3 regions of the Streptomyces sp. NPDC127595 genome follow, and region 2 is predicted to be linked to each of the others. Evidence: riboswitches for the same ligand, from Rfam matches in the RefSeq annotation. Region 2 holds a riboswitch; each other region holds the start of a gene.
The links. Region 2 has a riboswitch for cyclic di-AMP ahead of ACFVKT_RS14145 (M23 family metallopeptidase). Riboswitches for the same ligand answer to the same signal wherever they lie in the genome.
Positions count from the first base shown of each region.

Region 1: linked by a shared signal. The riboswitch ahead of ACFVKT_RS26640 (M23 family metallopeptidase) and the one ahead of ACFVKT_RS14145 (M23 family metallopeptidase) in region 2 are both predicted to bind cyclic di-AMP.
Region 3: linked by a shared signal. The riboswitch ahead of ACFVKT_RS19930 (transglycosylase family protein) and the one ahead of ACFVKT_RS14145 (M23 family metallopeptidase) in region 2 are both predicted to bind cyclic di-AMP.

Region 1 is NZ_JBHXWK010000008.1:406,758-412,886, reverse strand. It holds gene ACFVKT_RS26650 (M16 family metallopeptidase) at 80-1,435, shown strand; gene ACFVKT_RS26645 (M16 family metallopeptidase) at 1,432-2,820, shown strand; cyclic di-AMP (ydaO/yuaA leader) riboswitch at 3,024-3,184, shown strand; gene ACFVKT_RS26640 (M23 family metallopeptidase) at 3,197-3,949, shown strand; gene ACFVKT_RS26635 (GntR family transcriptional regulator) at 4,148-4,843, shown strand; gene ACFVKT_RS26630 (hypothetical protein) at 4,883-5,107, opposite strand; gene ACFVKT_RS26625 (HPr family phosphocarrier protein) at 5,136-5,417, opposite strand; gene ACFVKT_RS26620 (GNAT family N-acetyltransferase) at 5,649-6,129, shown strand, end outside.
Region 2 is NZ_JBHXWK010000003.1:679,628-685,756, reverse strand. It holds gene ACFVKT_RS14155 (PrsW family intramembrane metalloprotease) at 1-775, shown strand, start outside; gene ACFVKT_RS14150 (aldo/keto reductase) at 791-1,738, opposite strand; gene ACFVKT_RS14145 (M23 family metallopeptidase) at 1,876-2,907, opposite strand; cyclic di-AMP (ydaO/yuaA leader) riboswitch at 2,919-3,076, opposite strand; gene ACFVKT_RS14140 (PP2C family protein-serine/threonine phosphatase) at 3,322-4,455, opposite strand; tRNA gene ACFVKT_RS14135 (tRNA-Met) at 4,696-4,769, opposite strand; gene ACFVKT_RS14130 (alginate lyase family protein) at 4,832-6,043, opposite strand.
Region 3 is NZ_JBHXWK010000006.1:17,499-23,627, forward strand. It holds gene eno (phosphopyruvate hydratase) at 117-1,412, opposite strand; gene ACFVKT_RS19930 (transglycosylase family protein) at 1,826-2,518, opposite strand; cyclic di-AMP (ydaO/yuaA leader) riboswitch at 2,524-2,688, opposite strand; gene ACFVKT_RS19935 (transglycosylase family protein) at 2,884-3,756, opposite strand; gene ACFVKT_RS19940 (hypothetical protein) at 4,307-4,546, opposite strand; gene ACFVKT_RS19945 (hypothetical protein) at 4,562-4,933, opposite strand; gene ACFVKT_RS19950 (cytochrome P450) at 5,242-6,129, shown strand, end outside.

The DNA.
Region 1 (6,129 bases), on a different contig from region 2:
GCTGTCCGCGCGCTTGCATACAGTGGCAGGACCGACAGGAAATCCGTAGTTTTCCGCGATCGAAGGGACGTACATGCCCATGGGTCACACGGCCACAGCTGAGGCAGGCTCCGGCGGGCTGTCAGCGACCGAGCACCGCCTGGCCAACGGCCTGCGCGTGGTGCTCTCCGAGGACCACCTGACCCCGGTCGCCGCGGTGTGCCTCTGGTACGACGTCGGCTCACGCCACGAGGTCAAGGGGCGTACGGGCCTCGCCCACCTCTTCGAGCACCTGATGTTCCAGGGCTCGGGCCAGGTGAAGGGCAACGGCCACTTCGAACTGGTCCAGGGAGCCGGTGGTTCGCTGAACGGAACCACCAGCTTCGAGCGCACCAATTATTTCGAGACCATGCCCACCCACCAGCTGGAGCTCGCCCTCTGGCTGGAGGCCGACCGCATGGGCTCGCTGCTCGCCGCGCTCGACGAGGAGTCCATGGAGAACCAGCGGGACGTCGTCAAGAACGAGCGGCGCCAGCGTTACGACAACGTCCCCTACGGGACCGCGTTCGAGAGGCTGACCGCGCTCGCGTATCCCGAGGGCCACCCGTACCACCACACGCCGATCGGGTCGATGGCCGACCTGGACGCGGCCACCCTGGAGGACGCCCGCGCGTTCTTCCGCACCTACTACGCGCCCAACAACGCGGTGCTGTCGGTCGTCGGGGACATCGACCCCGAGCAGACCCTCGCCTGGATCGAGAAGTACTTCGGCTCGATCGCCGGGCACGACGGCAAGCCCGCGCCGCGTGACGGCGCGCTGCCCGACACCATCGGCGAGGAGCTGCGCGAGGTCCTCGAGGAGGAGGTCCCCTCACGCGCGCTGATGGCCGCCTACCGGCTCCCGGAGGACGGCACGCGCGCGAGTGACGCGGCCGACCTGGCGCTCACCGTCCTCGGCGGCGGCGAGTCGTCCCGGCTCTACAACCGGCTCGTACGCCGCGACCGCACCGCCGTCGCGGCCGGGTTCGGCCTGCTGCGGCTCGCCGGAGCGCCCTCCCTGGGATGGCTCGACGTGAAGACCTCCGGCGATGTGGAGATCCCCGTCATCGAGGCAGCCGTGGACGAGGAGCTCGCCCGGTTCGCCGAGGAGGGCCCCACGGACGAGGAAATGGAGCGCGCCCAGGCCCAGTTGGAGCGCGAGTGGCTGGACCGGCTCGGCACGGTCGCAGGCCGCGCCGACGAACTGTGCCGGTACGCCGTCCTGTTCGGCGACCCGCAGCTCGCCCTGACCGCCGTACAGCGCGTCCTCGACATCACCGCCGAGGAGGTCCAGGAGGTCGCCAAGTCCCGCCTGCGCCCCGACAACCGCGCGGTGCTCGTCTACGAACCGATCGCCGCCGAAGACGCCGAAAACGCTGAAGCCGCTGAAGACACCGACGAGGAGGCGGCGAAGTGACCGAGCTCGCCACCATGGAGTTCCACCCCCAGCCGCAGGCCGGCGAGGCCAGGCCGTGGGCCTTTCCCGCACCCGACCGGGGCATCCTCGGCAACGGCCTGACCGTGCTGCGCAGCCACCGCCCCGGCCAGCAGGTCGTCGCCGTGGAGGTGCTGCTCGCAGCACCCCTGGACGCCGAGCCCACGGGCCTCGACGGTATCGCCACGATCATGGCGCGGGCCTTCTCCGAGGGCACCGACAAGCTCTCCGCCGAGGAGTTCGCCGCCGAGCTGGAGCGCTGCGGTGCCACGCTCGACGCGTACGCCGACCACCCCGGCGTACGCCTGTCGCTCGAAGTCCCCGTGTCGCGCCTCCCCAAGGCCCTTGATCTGCTCGCCGACGCCCTGAGGGCACCGGCGTTCGCGGACAGCGAGGTCGAGCGGCTGGTGCGCAACCGTCTGGACGAGATCCCGCACGAGACCGCCAACCCGTCCCGTCGTGCGGCGAAAGAGCTCTCCAAGGAGCTGTTCCCGGCCACATCGCGCATGTCGCGCCCGCGCCAGGGCACCGAGGAGACGGTCACGGCGATCGACGCGGCGGCCGTACGCGCCTTCTACGAAAAGCACGTACGCCCCGCCACGGCCACCGCGGTGATCGTCGGCGACCTCACCGGAGTCGACCTCGACGCGCTGCTCGCCGACACGCTCGGCGCCTGGACCGGCTCGTCCGCCGAGCCGCTGCCCGTGCCGCCGGTGACCGCCGACGACAGCGGCCGGGTCGTCATCGTGGACCGCCCCGGCGCCGTGCAGACGCAGCTGCTCATCGGCCGGGTCGGCGCCGACCGGCACGACCGAGTGTGGCCCGCCCAGGTGCTCGGTACGTACTGCCTCGGCGGCACCCTCACCTCGCGCCTGGACCGCGTCCTGCGCGAGGAAAAGGGTTACACCTACGGTGTGCGGGCGTTCGGCCAGGTATTGCGCTCAGCCCCGGACGGCACCGGCATCTCGATGCTCGCCATCAGCGGCTCGGTGGACACCCCGAACACCGGCCCGGCGCTCGACGACCTCTGGAAGGTGCTGCGGACCCTCGCCGCGGAGGGCCTGACGGACGCCGAGCGCGATGTCGCCGTACAGAACCTGGTGGGCGTGGCGCCCCTCAAGTTCGAGACGGCGGCGGCCGTCGCGGGCACGCTGGCCGACCAGGTCGAGCAGCACCTGCCGGACGACTACCAGGCGACGCTGTACCGGCAACTCGCCGCGACCGGCACGGTGGAAGCCACCGCAGCCGCCGTGAGCGCCTTCCCCGTGGACCGGCTGGTGACCGTCCTGGTGGGCGACGCCGCGCAGATCGAGGAGCCCGTCAAGGCTCTCGGAATCGGTGAAGTGAGCGTCGTTCCGGCGGAGTAGGGACGGAGTAGGACAGCAGCTCCCCTGGGGGCCCAGGAGACCACGGAGTCTCCTGGGCCCCCATTTGTCCGTATTGATAGAGAGGTTGCCTGTCTGCCCTGTGGCATGCGCTACAAAAGGCGTGATCCGTTTGTCGATTGAAAGATGTCCCGTTTAGCGTCGGTCCGGCTGTTCGTCAGGCAGTGCGCCGCGCCCGCGGCACCGGACAGCCATCGCTTAGTCCCCGTACGGCGTGAGCCAGGGGAGCCGGGGACCCACACGTAGTCCCTGGGGTGAATCGGACGCCCTCCCCGGAGGTGGTCCGTAGGAGACCTTCCTGCTCCGAACCCGTCAGCTAACCCGGTAGGCGAGAAGGAAGGAAAGGATCAGCTCCTCCATGGCGTTCACCTGTGGCACAGGCAAGCATCGTCGCCCGGGCCGCGTGAAGCGCACGACCACGAACGCCCTCGGCGTCGCGGCGCTCACCACGACCGGTGTCCTCGGCACCCTGGCCGCCCCGGCGCTCGCCGCGGACAACTCCGTCGAGCAGACCGGCCTCACCCAGGCCGTCGAGATCGGTGACTCGATCGCCGACCAGATCGACGCGCAGGCCGCCGCCCAGCAGCAGGCCGCCGACGCGGCCGCCGCGCAGAAGAAGGCCGAAGCGGCCGCCGAAAAGAAGGCCAAGGAGGAGCGCGAGGCCAAGGAGCGCGCCGCCCGCGAGGCCGAGCGCAAGCGCCTCAACACCTTCGTCGCGCCGATCACCGGCTCGTACATCTCCACCGGCTACCAGGCCGGCGGCAGCCTCTGGTCGTCCGGCAGTCACACCGGCGTCGACTTCCACGCCGCGTCCGGGACCTCCGTCCACGCGGTCGGCTCGGGCACGGTCGTCACGGCCGGCTGGGGCGGTGCGTACGGCAACCAGATCGTCCTCAGGATGAACGACGGGACCTACACGATGTACGGCCACCTGTCGTCCATCGGAGTCTCCGTGGGCCAGACGGTCACCCCAGGTCAGCAGATAGGTCTCTCGGGGGCCACCGGCAACACCACCGGACCGCACCTCCACTTCGAGGCCCGCACGACCGCCGAGTACGGCTCGGACATCGATCCCGTCGCATATCTCCGCTCGCACGGCGTGAACGTCTGATCACTCGCGTACGTACTTCACAGGGTCCCGGCTCGACAGAGTCGGGGCCCTGTCGTTTCGAACCGTTTCGAACGACCTACTGTCCAAAAAATATCCATGGATTCCGGTCCCCCGTCGGAAATTCCGAGTCTCTGCAATAGAGTCACTGAACAAGCGCCAATCGACGGCGTTTCACGGGGATTAAAGCGGAGGTCCGGTATGCGTGTTCCTGCGCACTCGGTATGCACAGCGATCCGCGACGACATCGTCGCGGGTGTCTACGAGCGTGGCAGCCGGCTCACCGAGGAACTGCTGGCGCGCCGCTACGGCGTCTCGCGCGTCCCCGTCCGCGAGGCCCTGCGCACCCTGGAGGCCGAGGGCTTCGTGGTCACCCGGCGGCACGCGGGCGCGTGCGTCGCGGAGCCGACCGAACAGGAGGCCGCGGACCTCCTGGAGATGCGCATGCTCCTGGAGCCGCTGGGCGCCGCGCGGGCCGCGCAGCGCCGCACCGAGGCGCACCTCAAGGTGCTCCGAGGCCTGGTCAGGCTGGGTCAGGAGCGGGCCAGGAGGGGCAACAGCGAGGACCTGCGCTCGCTGGGCGGCTGGTTCCACGAGACCCTCGCGCAGGCCTCCGGCAGCCCCGCGCTGACCTCCACGCTGTCGCAGCTCCGGCACAAGATCGCCTGGATGTACGCGGTAGAGGCGCCGGCCAACCCGGCGGAGTCCTGGGCGGAGCACGGCGGGATCGTGGACGCCGTCGCGCGCGGCGACAGCGAGCGGGCGCGGGCGATCACAGCCCTGCACACCGAACGCGCGACGGCCGCACACCGCCTCCGCTTTCCCGGCGGAGCCGACCGCCCGGACCGTGTGAGGACTTCGCAACATCCCGTAAACATGACGGGCCTGCGGCATTAACATGAGCGCCGTATACAAAGAGGAGTAATTCGCGGGAGATTATTTATGCTGCCCGCACAAGGGAAATGCGAAGGGCCCACCCGATAATTCGGGCGGGCCCTTGCCGGTGTTTTGGAGCGATGAAAAGCGCCTTCGAAGCGAAGGTGCCGCCACCGAGGCGATGGCCGCCGTCATCGAGGCGATGGCCGCCGTCGTCGAGACGACGGTCACCGTCATCGAGGCGACGGTCACCGCCATCGTCATCGAAGCAATGGTCACCGCCATCGAAGCGATGAGGCACCACCGCTCACCCTCAGACGGTCTCGGGAAGCTCCTCGAGCCCCTCGGAGACCAGCTTGGCCAGCCGGTCGAGTGCGGCGTCCGCACCCTCGGCGTCGGAGGCGAGGACGATCTCCTCGCCGCCCTGGGCACCCAGGCCGAGGACCGCGAGCATGGAGGCCGCGTTGGCCGGGTTCCCGTCCGCCTTGGCGATCGTCACGGGGACTCCGGAGGCCGTGACGGCCCGGACGAAGATGGAGGCGGGGCGGGCGTGGAGACCCTCGGCCCAGCCGACGTTGACGCGGCGCTCAGCCATGTGATGCAGCCCTTCAGATGTCTCAGGTTGTCTAGCAGATGTCTCAGGTTGTCTAGACCACGTTGTCTAGACCAGTGTCCCATATGGTGAAGCGTGCCGGGAGCGGGTCAGAGGGTGACAAAACCCTTGCTCCCGTCCCCGGCCCGGCGCCGGATCCCGGCCTGGATCCGGCTTCGGTTCCCCCAAGACTGCCTCGCGCCGTTGTCGTACGCGAGCCGTACTCTGGGGCGCATGCAGACCTCGTCGGACCGGCACGAGTACCCCTCCCACTGGGAGGCGGACGTGGTGCTGCGCGACGGCGGAACCGCACGCATCAGACCCATCACCGTCGACGACGCCGACCGCCTGGTCAGCTTCTACGAGCAGGTCTCCGACGAGTCGAAGTACTACCGCTTCTTCGCGCCGTATCCGCGTCTGTCCGCGAAGGACGTCCGCCGCTTCACCCACCACGACTTCGTGGACCGGGTGGGACTCGCGGCCACGGTGGGCGGCGATTTCATCGCCACCGTACGCTACGACCGCATCAACGCCGACGGACGTCCCGCCTCCGCTCCCGCCGACGAGGCCGAGGTCGCCTTCCTCGTCCAGGACGCCCACCAGGGGCGCGGCGTCGCCTCCGCCCTCCTCGAACACATCGCGGCAGTGGCCCGCGAGCGGGACATCCGCCGGTTCGCCGCGGAGGTGCTCCCGGCCAACAACAAGATGATCAAGG
Region 2 (6,129 bases):
CGCCTTCGGCACCGACCAGCTCAACGGCGACAGCGGGCTCATGTCGGTCACCGCCGCCACCTTCTTCGTCCGCGTGGTGATGTCGCCCTTCGCGCACCCGCTGTTCACGATCCTGACCGGCATCGGCTTCGGGATCGCGGCCCTGTCCGCCGAACGCCACCACGTACGCCGCGTCCTGATGCCTCTGGCCGGGCTCCTGCTCGCCATGGGTATGCACGCCATGTGGAACGGCTCGTCGAGCTTCGGGGAGTTCGGTTTCTTCGCGGTGTACGCCACGTTCATGGTGCCCGCGTTCGCCCTGCTGACCGGGCTGATCATCTGGACCCGGCAGCGGGAACTGCGCACCGTGCGTGCGGAACTGCCCGCGTACGCCGCCGCCGGCTGGCTGTCCGCGCCCGAGCCGTACGCGCTCGGCTCGATGCAGGCGCGCCGGATCGCCCGCAAGTACGCCGCCCGCCACCTCGGCAAGCCCGCCGCCCGTTCCGTCGCCGAGTACGAGGCGTACGCGACCTCGCTGGCGTTCCTGCGGCACCGGGCACGCGACGGCCGCGCGGGCGCCGACTTCGTCGCACGGGAGCGGGAGTTGCTCCACGAGCTGTGGCGCCGCCGCGAGGCCGCCCGCCCGGCCCTGGCGTACGCGGCCCGGGCGGCGGCTCAGCTTCCGGTGGTCCCGCCACCGCCCTGGCCCACGTACGGGTCCGCGCACAGCGAGCCCTACTGGCAGCCCTACGGGACCGCGACGCCGTACCCCGCGTACAACCCGTACCGCTCGTAGGACGTACGGCAGGGGTTACGCCGACGCCTCCGTCAGCCTGCCCAGTTCCGTGTCCGTGAGGACGAGGTCCGCCACTCCCAGCAGCGCCGGAAGCTGTTCCACGTTCCGTGCGGAGGCGATCGGCGCCGCGACCGTCGGCTGGGCGGCGAGCCAGGCCAGGGCGACGGTGGCGACCGGCACGTCGTGGGCCTGGGCAGCCTCGTCGAGGGCGGCAAGGACGCGCAGGCCCCGCTCGGTCTCCAGGTGCTTGGCCGCGCCCGCCGCACGCGGCGAGTCGACCTTCGTACCCGGGCGGTACTTGCCGGTGAGGAAGCCGGACGCGAGGCCGAAGTACGGGACGGCCGCCAGGCCCGAGCGGGAGGCGATGTCGCGCAGCGGGCCCTCGTAGGTGTCGCGCGAGACCAGGTTGTACTCGGGCTGGAGGGCGACGTAGCGGGCGAGGCCCTCTCGGTCGGAGAAGTCCAGGGACTCCTGGAGCCGCTCGGGTGAGATGTTGGAGGCCGCGATGTTGAGCACCTTGCCGGCCTTCACCAGCTCGTCGAGCGCGCCGATGATCTCCTCGACCGGCACCTCGGGCTTGTCGAAGTGCGTGAAGTAGAGGTCGATGTAGTCGGTGTCCAGACGGCGCAGAGAAGCATCCGCCGCAGCCTTGATGTTGTCGCCGGACAGCCCCTGGTACTCGGGGTGCTGGCTGACCTTGGTGGCGATCACGATGTCGGAGCGGTTGCCGCGCGCCTTGACCCACTTGCCGATGATGGTCTCGGACTCACCGCCCTTGTGCCCCTCGATCCACGCCGAGTACGAGTCGGCGGTGTCGAGGAAGTTGCCGCCTGCGGCCGCGTACGCGTCGAGCACGGCGAAGGACTCGGCCTCGTCGGCGGTCCAGCCCCACACGTTGCCGCCGAGGGCCAGCGGGAAGACCTCGAGGCCGGACGAACCGAGCTTGCGAAGAGTAGTCGTCATGTCAGGATCCAACGTCCCGAGCGAATGACTGTATTCCACATGTATCAGACCGGCAGCCCTGACGTCGGGGGGATGATGTCAGGGCTGCCGGGGATCAGGGGATTACGGAACTACGCACCCGTGAGGAAACGTGCAGGTCAGGGGTTGAGCCCCTTGCTCTGCAGCCACGCCATCGGGTCGATCCCGGTCGCCGCGCCGTCCGGGTGGACCTCCAGGTGCAGATGCGCCCCGGTGACATTGCCCGTCGCGCCCACGCGCCCGATGACATCACCGGTGGCGACCTTCTGCCCCACGCTGACGCTGATCGACGACTGGTGGCAGAACCACAGCTCGGTGCCGTCGTCGAGGGTGAGGATCGTGCGGTAGCCGTACGACCCGGCCCAGCCGGCCTCCGTGACGGTGCCGCTGTGGACCGCCTTGATCAGGGTGCCCGTGGGAGCGGCGAAGTCGAGGCCGGTGTGGTAGCCGGAGGACCACAGTGCGCCGGCCTGACCGAAGGTCGAGGTGATCGTGTACGAGGAGGTCGGCAGCGTGTAGCTCTTGGCGAGCTCGGCGAGGCGCTCGGCCTCCGCCTTGGCCGCGGCCTCCTCCTCCGCCTTCTTCTTCGCGGCGGCTTCCTTGGCCTCGGCCGCCTTCTGCTCCTCGGCGGCGGCGTCGGAGGCCTTCTTCACGGCGGCGGCCTGGGCGGCCTGCTGGGCCGCGGTGTCGGCCTGGTCCTTCTGGACCTCGGCCTGCTGCATGATGCGCGAACGCAGGACCTCGCCCGCGTCGGTCGCGCCCTGCTCGGTGTCGGCGATCGTCAGACCGGCACTGGTGAGCGGGGTGGTGGAGCCCTTGGCCTCGTCGGCGGAGCTGTCGTCCGTGAGGATCGAGCCGACGGACGGCAGGTCGGGCACGGAGATCGACACCGGCGGCTTGCCGGGCGCCGCGGTGGCCATGCCACCGGCGCCGACGGCGGCTATGACACCGACGCCCAGAACGGTGGAGCTGCGAGCGAGTCCGCCGCCTCCGCGCTGCTTGGAGACGCGGTGCCGGCCGCGGATGGGACGGAGGGATTCCTCGGTGGGATTCCACTCCTCCCGGGGGCCCTCGTCGTCCATGCCGTAACCGAAGGTGTGCGTTTGGCTCGGCGGGTACGAGGGTGCCTGGGCAGGCGGGTTCGACGCCACGTGGGCGTGCTCCTTTCCTTCCTTCTCGCCTACCGGGTTAGCTGACGGGTTCGGAGCAGGAAGGTCTCCTACGCGCGTCAACCGCTGGTGTTCCCACCGCGGTAGACGCTCGATTCACCCCAAGTTGGTGGTTCCCCGGTTCCCTTGCGGGATTCGGCGCGTGCGCACGGAGCCGACTCTTGTGACGGCTGGGACTACCGCGCTGCGTTATCGAACGTTAATAGACGCGGGCACCGGATTCCAAGCCGTTCTGACTGATCATTAACGCTTCTGGCCAGGACTTTCAGGTCATCACCGCCGTAAAACGGGCGAGTTGACCACCACTTGTCGGTCACAGGTTTTCTGACGATGCGTCAGATGTTATGCGGAGGGACGCCATTCGATCACCCCTGGTAACAACGTGAACGAGGGCGTTCACGGACGTCGTACGGCAAGCAGCGCCATGTCGTCCGTGGTGCCGCCGCCGGAGTGCCGGCGGACCTCCTCGGCGAGGGTGGTCAGCAGTGCCTCGGGCCCGGGGAAGGTCCGTCCGGCGAGGCTCACCGCGGGATCGTAGAAGCGCCCGCGTTCGTCGCGGGCCTCGGACAGCCCGTCCGTGTGGAGGAGCAGCATGGCCCCGCGCGGGAACTCCGTCTCCTGCGCGCGGTCGGGCCACATGCCCAACTCGCCCATTCCCAGGGGCAGTGCGGGATCCTCGGCGTCGAGCGAGACGAGCGTGCCGTCCGCGTGCAGGAGCAGCGGCGGGGGATGGCCACGGTTGACGATCCGTACGACCTCCTCGCCGTGCGGGATCTCCGCCAGTACCGCCGTGGTGAACCCCTCGAAGGCGTCGAGGCTCTCGCGCCGGGTGCCCTCGCGCGCCAGAGCCCGCTCCAGGCGCCCCGCGACCGCCTCCAGCGTCGTCTCCTGCTCGGCCGCCTCCCGGAACGCCCCGATCACGACGGCGACGGCGGCCACCGCGCCCATGCCCTTGCCGCGTACGTCGCCCACGACCAGGCGTACGCCGTACGGGGAGTCCTGCACCGCGTACAGGTCACCGCCGATGAACGCGTCCTCCTGCGCCGCCTCGTACCGCGCCGCGACGTCGAGCCCGTCGATCCGCTCCTCGGGCTGCGGCAGTACGGCGCGCTGGGCGGCCTCGGCGATCTCACGGACGGAGGCGAGCCGGGCGTTGCCGCGCCGGACGACGACGTTGATGAGGGCGGCCAGGACGGCGGCCGTCGCCACCGTGACCACTTCGGTGACCGCCTCGGCCTGCAGCGCCACTCCGAGCTTCATCTGAACCGCGACGGCCCCCACGGCGGCCATGGCCCCGGTCAGTACGGTGCCGCGCAGCGAGTAGAGGGGCGCCGCCACCAGCGCGGCGGCGGTGAAGAGGGGGGCGCCGGTGAAGTCCCTCGGCGTGAAGTACTCATAGAGAATCCCGGCGACGATGAGCAGGGCGGGAAGCACCCGGACGAACCTCTGGGTGTACGAGGTCCTCGGCCCGTCCGTTCCCGCCGCCCCGGGCAGCGCTACGTCCCCCACCCCCAGCCCGGGATCGGGCACGGGGTCCCCCGGCAACCGCCCACCGGACCGGTCGTACGACGGGTCGTACGACGCACGCGGGTCGTCCGGGTCGTCCGGATCCCCCGCCCGCTGCTCACCTGCTTGCTGCCCCACCCGTCCAGATTTCCCGGAGCGGGGCCGGAGGGCGACCGGTGTGGGCCGACCGAGGGACGCCCGCGCATACCCGGAAACACCAAGGGCCGGAACTCGTGAATCCGAGTTCCGGCCCTTGGCCTTCAGTAGCGGGGACAGGATTTGAACCTGCGACCTCTGGGTTATGAGCCCAGCGAGCTACCGAGCTGCTCCACCCCGCGTCGTTGAACCCAACTGTACGCCATTCGCGGGGCCTGCTGCACCAGCGTTGCCGCCACCCCCCTCAGGCGGCCGGATTCCCGGCGTGCGTGAGGGTCTCCCAGGACACGAAGAGATCGTCGGTGCCGGCCGGCCGCGTCTGCTCGGCCAGCCGGTGGGCGGCCGGGACGTGTACGTCGAGCCGGTCCTCCAGGTGGTTGAGCGCGACCTCCAGGTCGGGCCCCATGTTCCGGTCGATCCGCCCGCCGCACAGCCACGCGGGCGCCGCCTCCCCCATCTGGTACCTGGAGTGGAAGTCGAGCGCCGCCTTCAGCCGGTCCTTGACGCCGCGGTAGAGGTCGACGCCCTGGTGCCAGGCGGTCTCGGCGATGTGCGCGGTGGCGGCGAGCGAGTACCCGACGTGCTTGAAGTTGCGGCAGGTCTCCTGCGAGACCCCGTCCGTGTACCGCTGCTGCCCGAACCAGTACGTGGTCAGCTTCTGCGGGGTGTCGACGGTGCTGCCGACGGGCGTCAGCGGCACCTTCCCGTCCTTCGCGAGGTAGAAGTACGCGGGCACGCGCTGCCGGAACCGCTCGACGGCCTCGTCGAAGGCCTTGTGGTCATCGAGAAACACGGCGATACCCATCGCGGCATCGGTCATGACGAGATCCCAGTTCCCGTTGAAGTCCGGGACCTTCCTGCTGACTTCGGGGAGGTAGGCGGTCCGCAGCATGCCCTGGAACCGCGCCACGCCCGTCTCGGGCCACTTCGCCCCCGTGTGCCGCACGATCTCCGCGGCCCGCGCCCAGGTGGACCCGGCCCACGCGGTCTGCAGGCCGGCGTTCCCCGCCGTGTGCCTGCGCACCTTCGCCGACCAGGCGTCCATGATCTGAACCGCCTTGTCGGCGTGCTCCTGCTTGCCCGTGATGCTCCACAGCAAGGCCTGCGTGTACGCCGCGATCGCGTCCTCACGCTCCTCGACGCAGCCGTGCCCCGCCCGCGTGCCCGGCGGACACTCGACGGTGGCGTACGGCTTCGCCTGGTACTTGTACGACCCGTACTTGCTGTCCCGCATGTCCAGGAACGCCCGCAGCCACGGCTGCTCCCCTGCGTCCACGTGCTTGCGTACGGCGGTCAGCTGGTCCTTGCTCACGAGCACTCCGGGGTGCTCGAACGCCGCGTCCTTGGCCCGCGCCCGCACCGTCCGCCCCTGCGACGACATCCCGCACGACGCCACCAGCCCCACCAACAACGGCACCAACACCACCGCCGTCACCCGCCGCCCCACTGACCCCATCGCCACTCCTACCTCCGTGTCGGCTCAGAAGCAGCCTGACGGGTGGGGGGAGGGAGCGCAGGATCTCTTAGCCCGGGCGGGAGATC
Region 3 (6,129 bases), on a different contig from region 2:
CCTCCCCGATCCGTCCCTGCCTGCACGTGCGTACGTCCCCGCACACGGTACGGGACCGAGTACGGGGACGTACGTACGACGCTTCCTACGAAGCCCGGGCTCAGCCCTTGCTGTGCTTACTGGTTCGCAGAGCGAAACCGGGGGAACGCGCTGCGGCCGGCGTACACCGCGGCGTCGTCGAGGATCTCCTCGATGCGCAGCAGCTGGTTGTACTTGGCGACGCGGTCCGAGCGGGCCGGGGCGCCGGTCTTGATCTGGCCGCAGTTCACCGCGACGGCGAGGTCGGCGATGGTGACGTCCTCGGTCTCGCCGGAGCGGTGGGACATCATGCACTTGAAGCCGTTGCGCTGGGCCATCTCGACGGCGTCCAGGGTCTCGGTCAGCGAGCCGATCTGGTTGACCTTGACGAGCAGGGCGTTCGCGGAGCCCTCCTCGATGCCGCGGGCCAGGCGCTCCGGGTTGGTGACGAAGAGGTCGTCGCCGACGATCTGGACCTTGTCGCCCAGCTTGTCGGTGATGACCTTCCAGCCCGCCCAGTCGTCCTCGTACAGCGGGTCCTCGATGGAGACCAGCGGGTACGCGGAGACGAGCTCCTCGTAGTACTCGGTCATCTCGGCGGCCGAGCGGGACTTGCCCTCGAACTCGTACTTGCCGTCCTTGTAGAACTCGGACGCGGCGACGTCGAGCGCGAGCCCGATCTGCTCGCCGGGGATGTAACCGGCCTGCTTGATGGCCTCGATGATGAGGTCGAGCGCGGCGCGGTTGGACTCCAGGTTCGGGGCGAAGCCGCCCTCGTCGCCGAGGCCGGTGGACAGGCCCTTGGTCTTCAGCACCTTCTTGAGGGTGTGGTAGACCTCGGCGCCCCAGCGCAGCGCCTCGGAGAAGGACTCCGCGCCGATCGGGGCGATCATGAACTCCTGGATGTCGACGTTCGAGTCGGCGTGCGACCCGCCGTTCAGGATGTTCATCATCGGAACGGGCAGCAGGTGCGCGTTCGGGCCGCCCAGGTAGCGGAAGAGGGGCAGGTCGCTGGCCTCGGAGGCGGCGTGGGCGACGGCGAGGGAGACGCCGAGGATGGCGTTGGCGCCGAGCGAACCCTTGTTGTCGGTGGCGTCCAGGTCGAACATCGCCTGGTCGATCAGGCGCTGCTCGGTGGCGTCGTAACCGACGAGCTCCGGGCCGATCTGCTCGATGACGGCGAGGACGGCCTTCTCGACACCCTTGCCGCCGTAGCGGTTGGGGTCACCGTCGCGCAGCTCGATGGCTTCGAAGGCACCCGTGGAGGCGCCGGACGGGACGGCGGCACGACCGGTGCTGCCGTCATCGAGGCCGACCTCGACCTCGACGGTGGGGTTGCCTCGCGAGTCGAGGATTTCCCGGGCTACGACGACGTCGATGGACGGCACGAGCATCTCCTTCAGGAATGTGACGCGGCTACGCGGGACTGTGGCAGCCCCGCGGGATGAGCCTAACCGGCTCCGGGGGATCGGCCAGCCGGTCTACCCCCTCTTGTGCAGAACTGAGGGCAAATATTGTTCCCGAACGGAACAAAAAGGTGATGAAAGAGGGGTGGCGACGACGACGGATGGGCCGGCGCGGGAAATGAAAAACCCCGCCCCGGTGCGTACGGGGGAACACGCACCGGAGCGGGGGGCCCGTGGGGGACGGGGGTGACCCACACGAGGCCTTCAGTATGGAGACCACGTATAGGAGCGGGCTGTGGTTCAACTGCGAAGCGGCTGTCAGTGGCCGGCCGACCGCCGTCGGCCGTCGATCCGGGCCGTCAGCTCAGGTGGAACTGCTGCCGGCCGAGGTGGAGCCGCCGTCAGCTCAGGTGGAGCTGCTGACCCGGGTAGATGAAGTCCGCGTCGTCGATGATGTCCTTGTTCAGCTCGAACAGCTTCTGCCAGCCACCCTTGACGTTCTTCGCCTCGGCGATCGCGCTGAGGGTGTCGTCCTTCTTCACCTTGTACTCGCCGTCGCCCTTCTTGACCGTCTTACCGGTCGGGGTCTCGACGGTCTCCTTCTTGGCGGTCTCCCGCTCCGAGGAACGCGAGGCGCGCTGCTCGTCGGTCTTCGCGCTCGGCGTGCTCGGCTTGCTCTGTGTGCTCGGCTGCGACGGGGTGGTGCTGCCGGAGTCGTTCGCGGCGTTCGACAGGCCCGTGCCACAGGTCGGCCAGGCACCCTTGCCCTGCGCGGCGAGAACCTTCTCGGCGACGGATATCTGCTGGGACTTGGAGGCCTGGTCGGCGGTGGAGGCGTACGAGCTGCCGCCGTACGCGGACCAGGTGGAGGCGGAGAACTGCAGGCCGCCGTAGTAGCCGTTGCCCGTGTTGATGGACCAGTTGCCACCGGACTCGCACTGGGCGACGGCGTCCCACTCGGAGGTGGTGGCGGCGGAGGCGGTACCGGCGGCCATCAGCGGGGCGGCGACGGCGACGCCGGTCACTCCGGCGAGGGCGACGATACGGGTGGCCTTGGACGGGCGACGGTGCTTGCCCTTGCACGAACGCAGCATGAAGTAGATCCCCTCACCGACGCCTACGAGGTGAGCTGTCGGGTTCGGGCGGGTGAGTGCCCGGTCGCGCACCTTGCGGTGCACGTCTTCACCCCAAGCCGCTCCCGGTCAACTACCGGGCGCAGCGCTTACCTTGGGTCCCCCGCTCCTGCCTACGGCGCTTGACGCGACGACTGTTCCCGTACGGCCGCTGGCAGGATTCGGCGTTGCGACCGTCGGGGCTCACTGTGGCGAGCGGTCACGACCGTAGGCAGGCGATCGGCGGAATATCAAAGACGATCAAGGGGTCTGAGATCCATCTCTCATTCTCGCCAAACTGGACATTCCATGGCGAACCATGACGTGAACTCCCGCTGCATTTCGCCCTATTCAGCACCAACTGCAAGGCTCTGACCGGGCAGGATGAGGTTCGCGTCGGCGCCGACCGTCTCCTTGTTCTCGGCATAGAGCTCGGTCCATCCGCCGTCGAGGCCAAGGGCGTCGGCGATGAGCGAGAGACTGTCGCCGGCACGGACGACGTACGCGCCGTCCACGACGGAGCGAGCCGCGTCGGAGTCACGCGAGGCGTGCCGCCCGGAAGTGGCGTCGTCCGTACGGCCGTCGGTCGCACCCTCGGTGGCGGTGTCACCGCGGTGACGCCCTGCACTGGTCGCCTCATCCTCGGGCGCACTCGAAGACTCGTCAGTCTGGGCGGACTTATCCGATTCATCACTGTTCGCGGCAGTTGAGCCGGTGCTCGCGTCCGCACTCGCTGCCGCGTCCGGGGTGGCGGACTTCGTGGAGTCTGTGGCGTCTGCGGCGGTCTCGGTCGCGTCCGCGGAGGGCGAAGCGGCCGGAGAGGGGGTGGACGATTCGGACGGGTCGGCGGAAGCGGACGCGTCGGGCGACAAGTCGTCCGCCACGCCCGTGTCGACCTCCACCGAGGCGGAGTCCTTGCTGAGCCCGGAGAGGGGTCCGCAGGTGGGCCAGGCGACGAGCCCCCGGCCGTCCAGGATCTTCTCGGCGACGGCTATCTGCTGCGAGCGGCTGGCCTGGTCGGCACTCGGGGCGTATTCGAGGCCGCCGTAGTTCTCCCAGTCCCACTCGGTCACATGCAGCCCGCCGTAGTAGCCGTCGCCGGCGTTCTGGCTCCAGGAGGCACCCGTCTCGCACTCCGCGACGCGGTCCCAAGTGGTGGTGTCGGCCGCGCTCGCGCTCGTGGCACCGAGCAACGGGATCGCGATGGCCGATCCGGTCACTCCTGCCGCGACGATGAGAGCCGGGGCCTGACGGGGTCGACGATGGCGGCCGTTCCCGGAGAGCATGCGGAAGCCCTTTCATGTGACAGCAGGTGACTACAGCGACATACGGCGACGTCAGACGACGCCTGCGACGCATGATCCGCGCTGTTCGTCGAACGTATCCGCACCCGAACGCTTGTCACAAGTCGATGCAGCGTAGATCACGTGAAGATCACAATGTTGATGGACCGTCAGCTTTTCGCGATCGGTCAAGTCCCTTGAGACCGCGATGGATCGTCAGCTTTTCGCGATCCGTCAAATCCCCTGCGACCGCCCGGCGGACAACCGGAGCGGAGCCGTGAACTCCACCGGAAGTGTGCGCAATCCCCGCATAATGAGCCCGCCACGCCAGCGCAAATCGGCGGAATCCCCTGCGAGTTGGAGGTCGGGGAGGCGGGTGCTCCGGCCTCCCCGGCGCGGGGAGGCCGGGTACGTCAAAGCCGGTGAAATGTGCCGGGCCACGGAGTGTCACGAATGAGCCGGCCGCAGACCCGGCACCGGGTTTGGGCTACCGCCGCGTCCCCGTGTCCTCAGCGACCGCACTACGGACTTCGACGAGCCGGCGGGCCCGGAACCGACCGGTGACTGTGAGCCGTGGCAGGGTCGGCCGCTTGTACGCGTCGACTCCGACGGTGTCGGAGTCCAAATCGGACTCGCCCTTGCGGTACTCGGCCAGCGTTCTGAGCTGGTCGGCTGAACCGGTGTAGCCGATGCCGCGCATCTGCCCGTCCACCGTCCAGATGGACACCGCGCGCGTGTCCATCTACCAGGACAGACACCGGTCGTCGAACGGCTGCGCCGCCTCGGGCCGGAAGACGACCGGCGAGCCGGTGGCCCTCCGGTCCCGCTTCGATGCCGGGCTGCCCAGCCGCCCGGCTTTGGGACTCGCCGCGAGCGCGCTATAGGCGTCGACGACCTTCTTCACCACCCGCACCGCGGGCTGCGCAGACAGCCCGAACGCCGCCTTGATGTCCGCGTAGAGCAGCTTCTGCAACCCGTTGCGGTCTCTCACACCCGTCTCGAAAGCGATCCGGGAGACGTGGTCGGCTGCCCGGTTGCAGGCACGCAGGGTCGCCTCCAGTGCTGCCGCCTGCTCCGGCGACGGCAACAGCTTCACCTGCACCACCAGCTTCACAACACCCGAACCTAGACAGCGTCCCGCACACACGGGCGAACTTCGCACACAGCCACCCGCCCTCGCGACCACCCCGCACGCGCGTGCGAAATTCCCCGGCTCCGCCGACCAGCGGGGAGACGTTGTCCTGGCCCATGATTCCGAAGTCGTCGAGCAGATCGAGGGCGGAGACGCGCGCGTATTCGGCAACGACGGCCGCAGGAACGACGAGACAAGGGTGTGCCCTCAGCGGGAAAGGTGCAGTTGAGGCGGAATTGCACGGTTCCGCGGCTTCACCCACGCGATGCGACTCCCGGTACCGTCAGCCCGTGAACGCCCCCCATAACAAACCCGAACTCTTCACCTGGGAGTTCGCCACCGACCCCTACCCTGCCTACGCGTGGCTCCGCGAGCATTCGCCCGTGCACCGAACCACGCTCCCCAGCGGGGTGGAGGCCTGGCTGATCACGCGGTACGCGGACGCCAAGCAGGCGCTCGCCGACCAGCGACTGTCAAAGAATCCCGCCCACCATTCCGAAGACGCCCACGGCAAGAGCAAGACGGGCATCCCCGGCGAGCGCAGCGCCAACCTCATGACCCATCTGCTCAACATCGACCCGCCGGACCACACGCGGCTCCGCCGACTCGTCTCCAAGGCGTTCACACCCCGCCGGGTGGCCGAATTCGAGCCCAGGGTCCAGGAGTTGACCGACCAGCTCATCGATCAGTTTGCGCACACAGGAAGCGCCGACCTCATCCACGAGTTCGCCTTCCCCCTCCCCATCTACGCCATCTGCGACCTGCTCGGCGTCCCCCGCGAGGACCAGGACGACTTCCGGGACTGGGCGGGGATGATGATCCGGCACGGGGGTGGACCCAGGGGCGGTGTCGGGCGGTCCGTGAAGAAGATGCGCAGCTATCTCGCCGAGCTGATCCAGCGCAAACGGGAGGCGCTCCCGGATACCCCCGACCCCGGCGAAGACCTCATTTCCGGGCTCATCCGCGCCTCTGACCACGGCGAGCACCTAACGGAGAACGAAGCAGCGGCCATGTGCTTCGTACTACTGTTCGCAGGTTTCGAAACGACATTGAACCTAATCGGCAACGGTATGTACTCCCTGCTGCGCAATCCGGCACAGCGGGCACGACTACAGAAGTCGATCGAGCGTGGAGACCAGGAACTGCTCGACACAGGCATCGAGGAACTACTCCGTTAC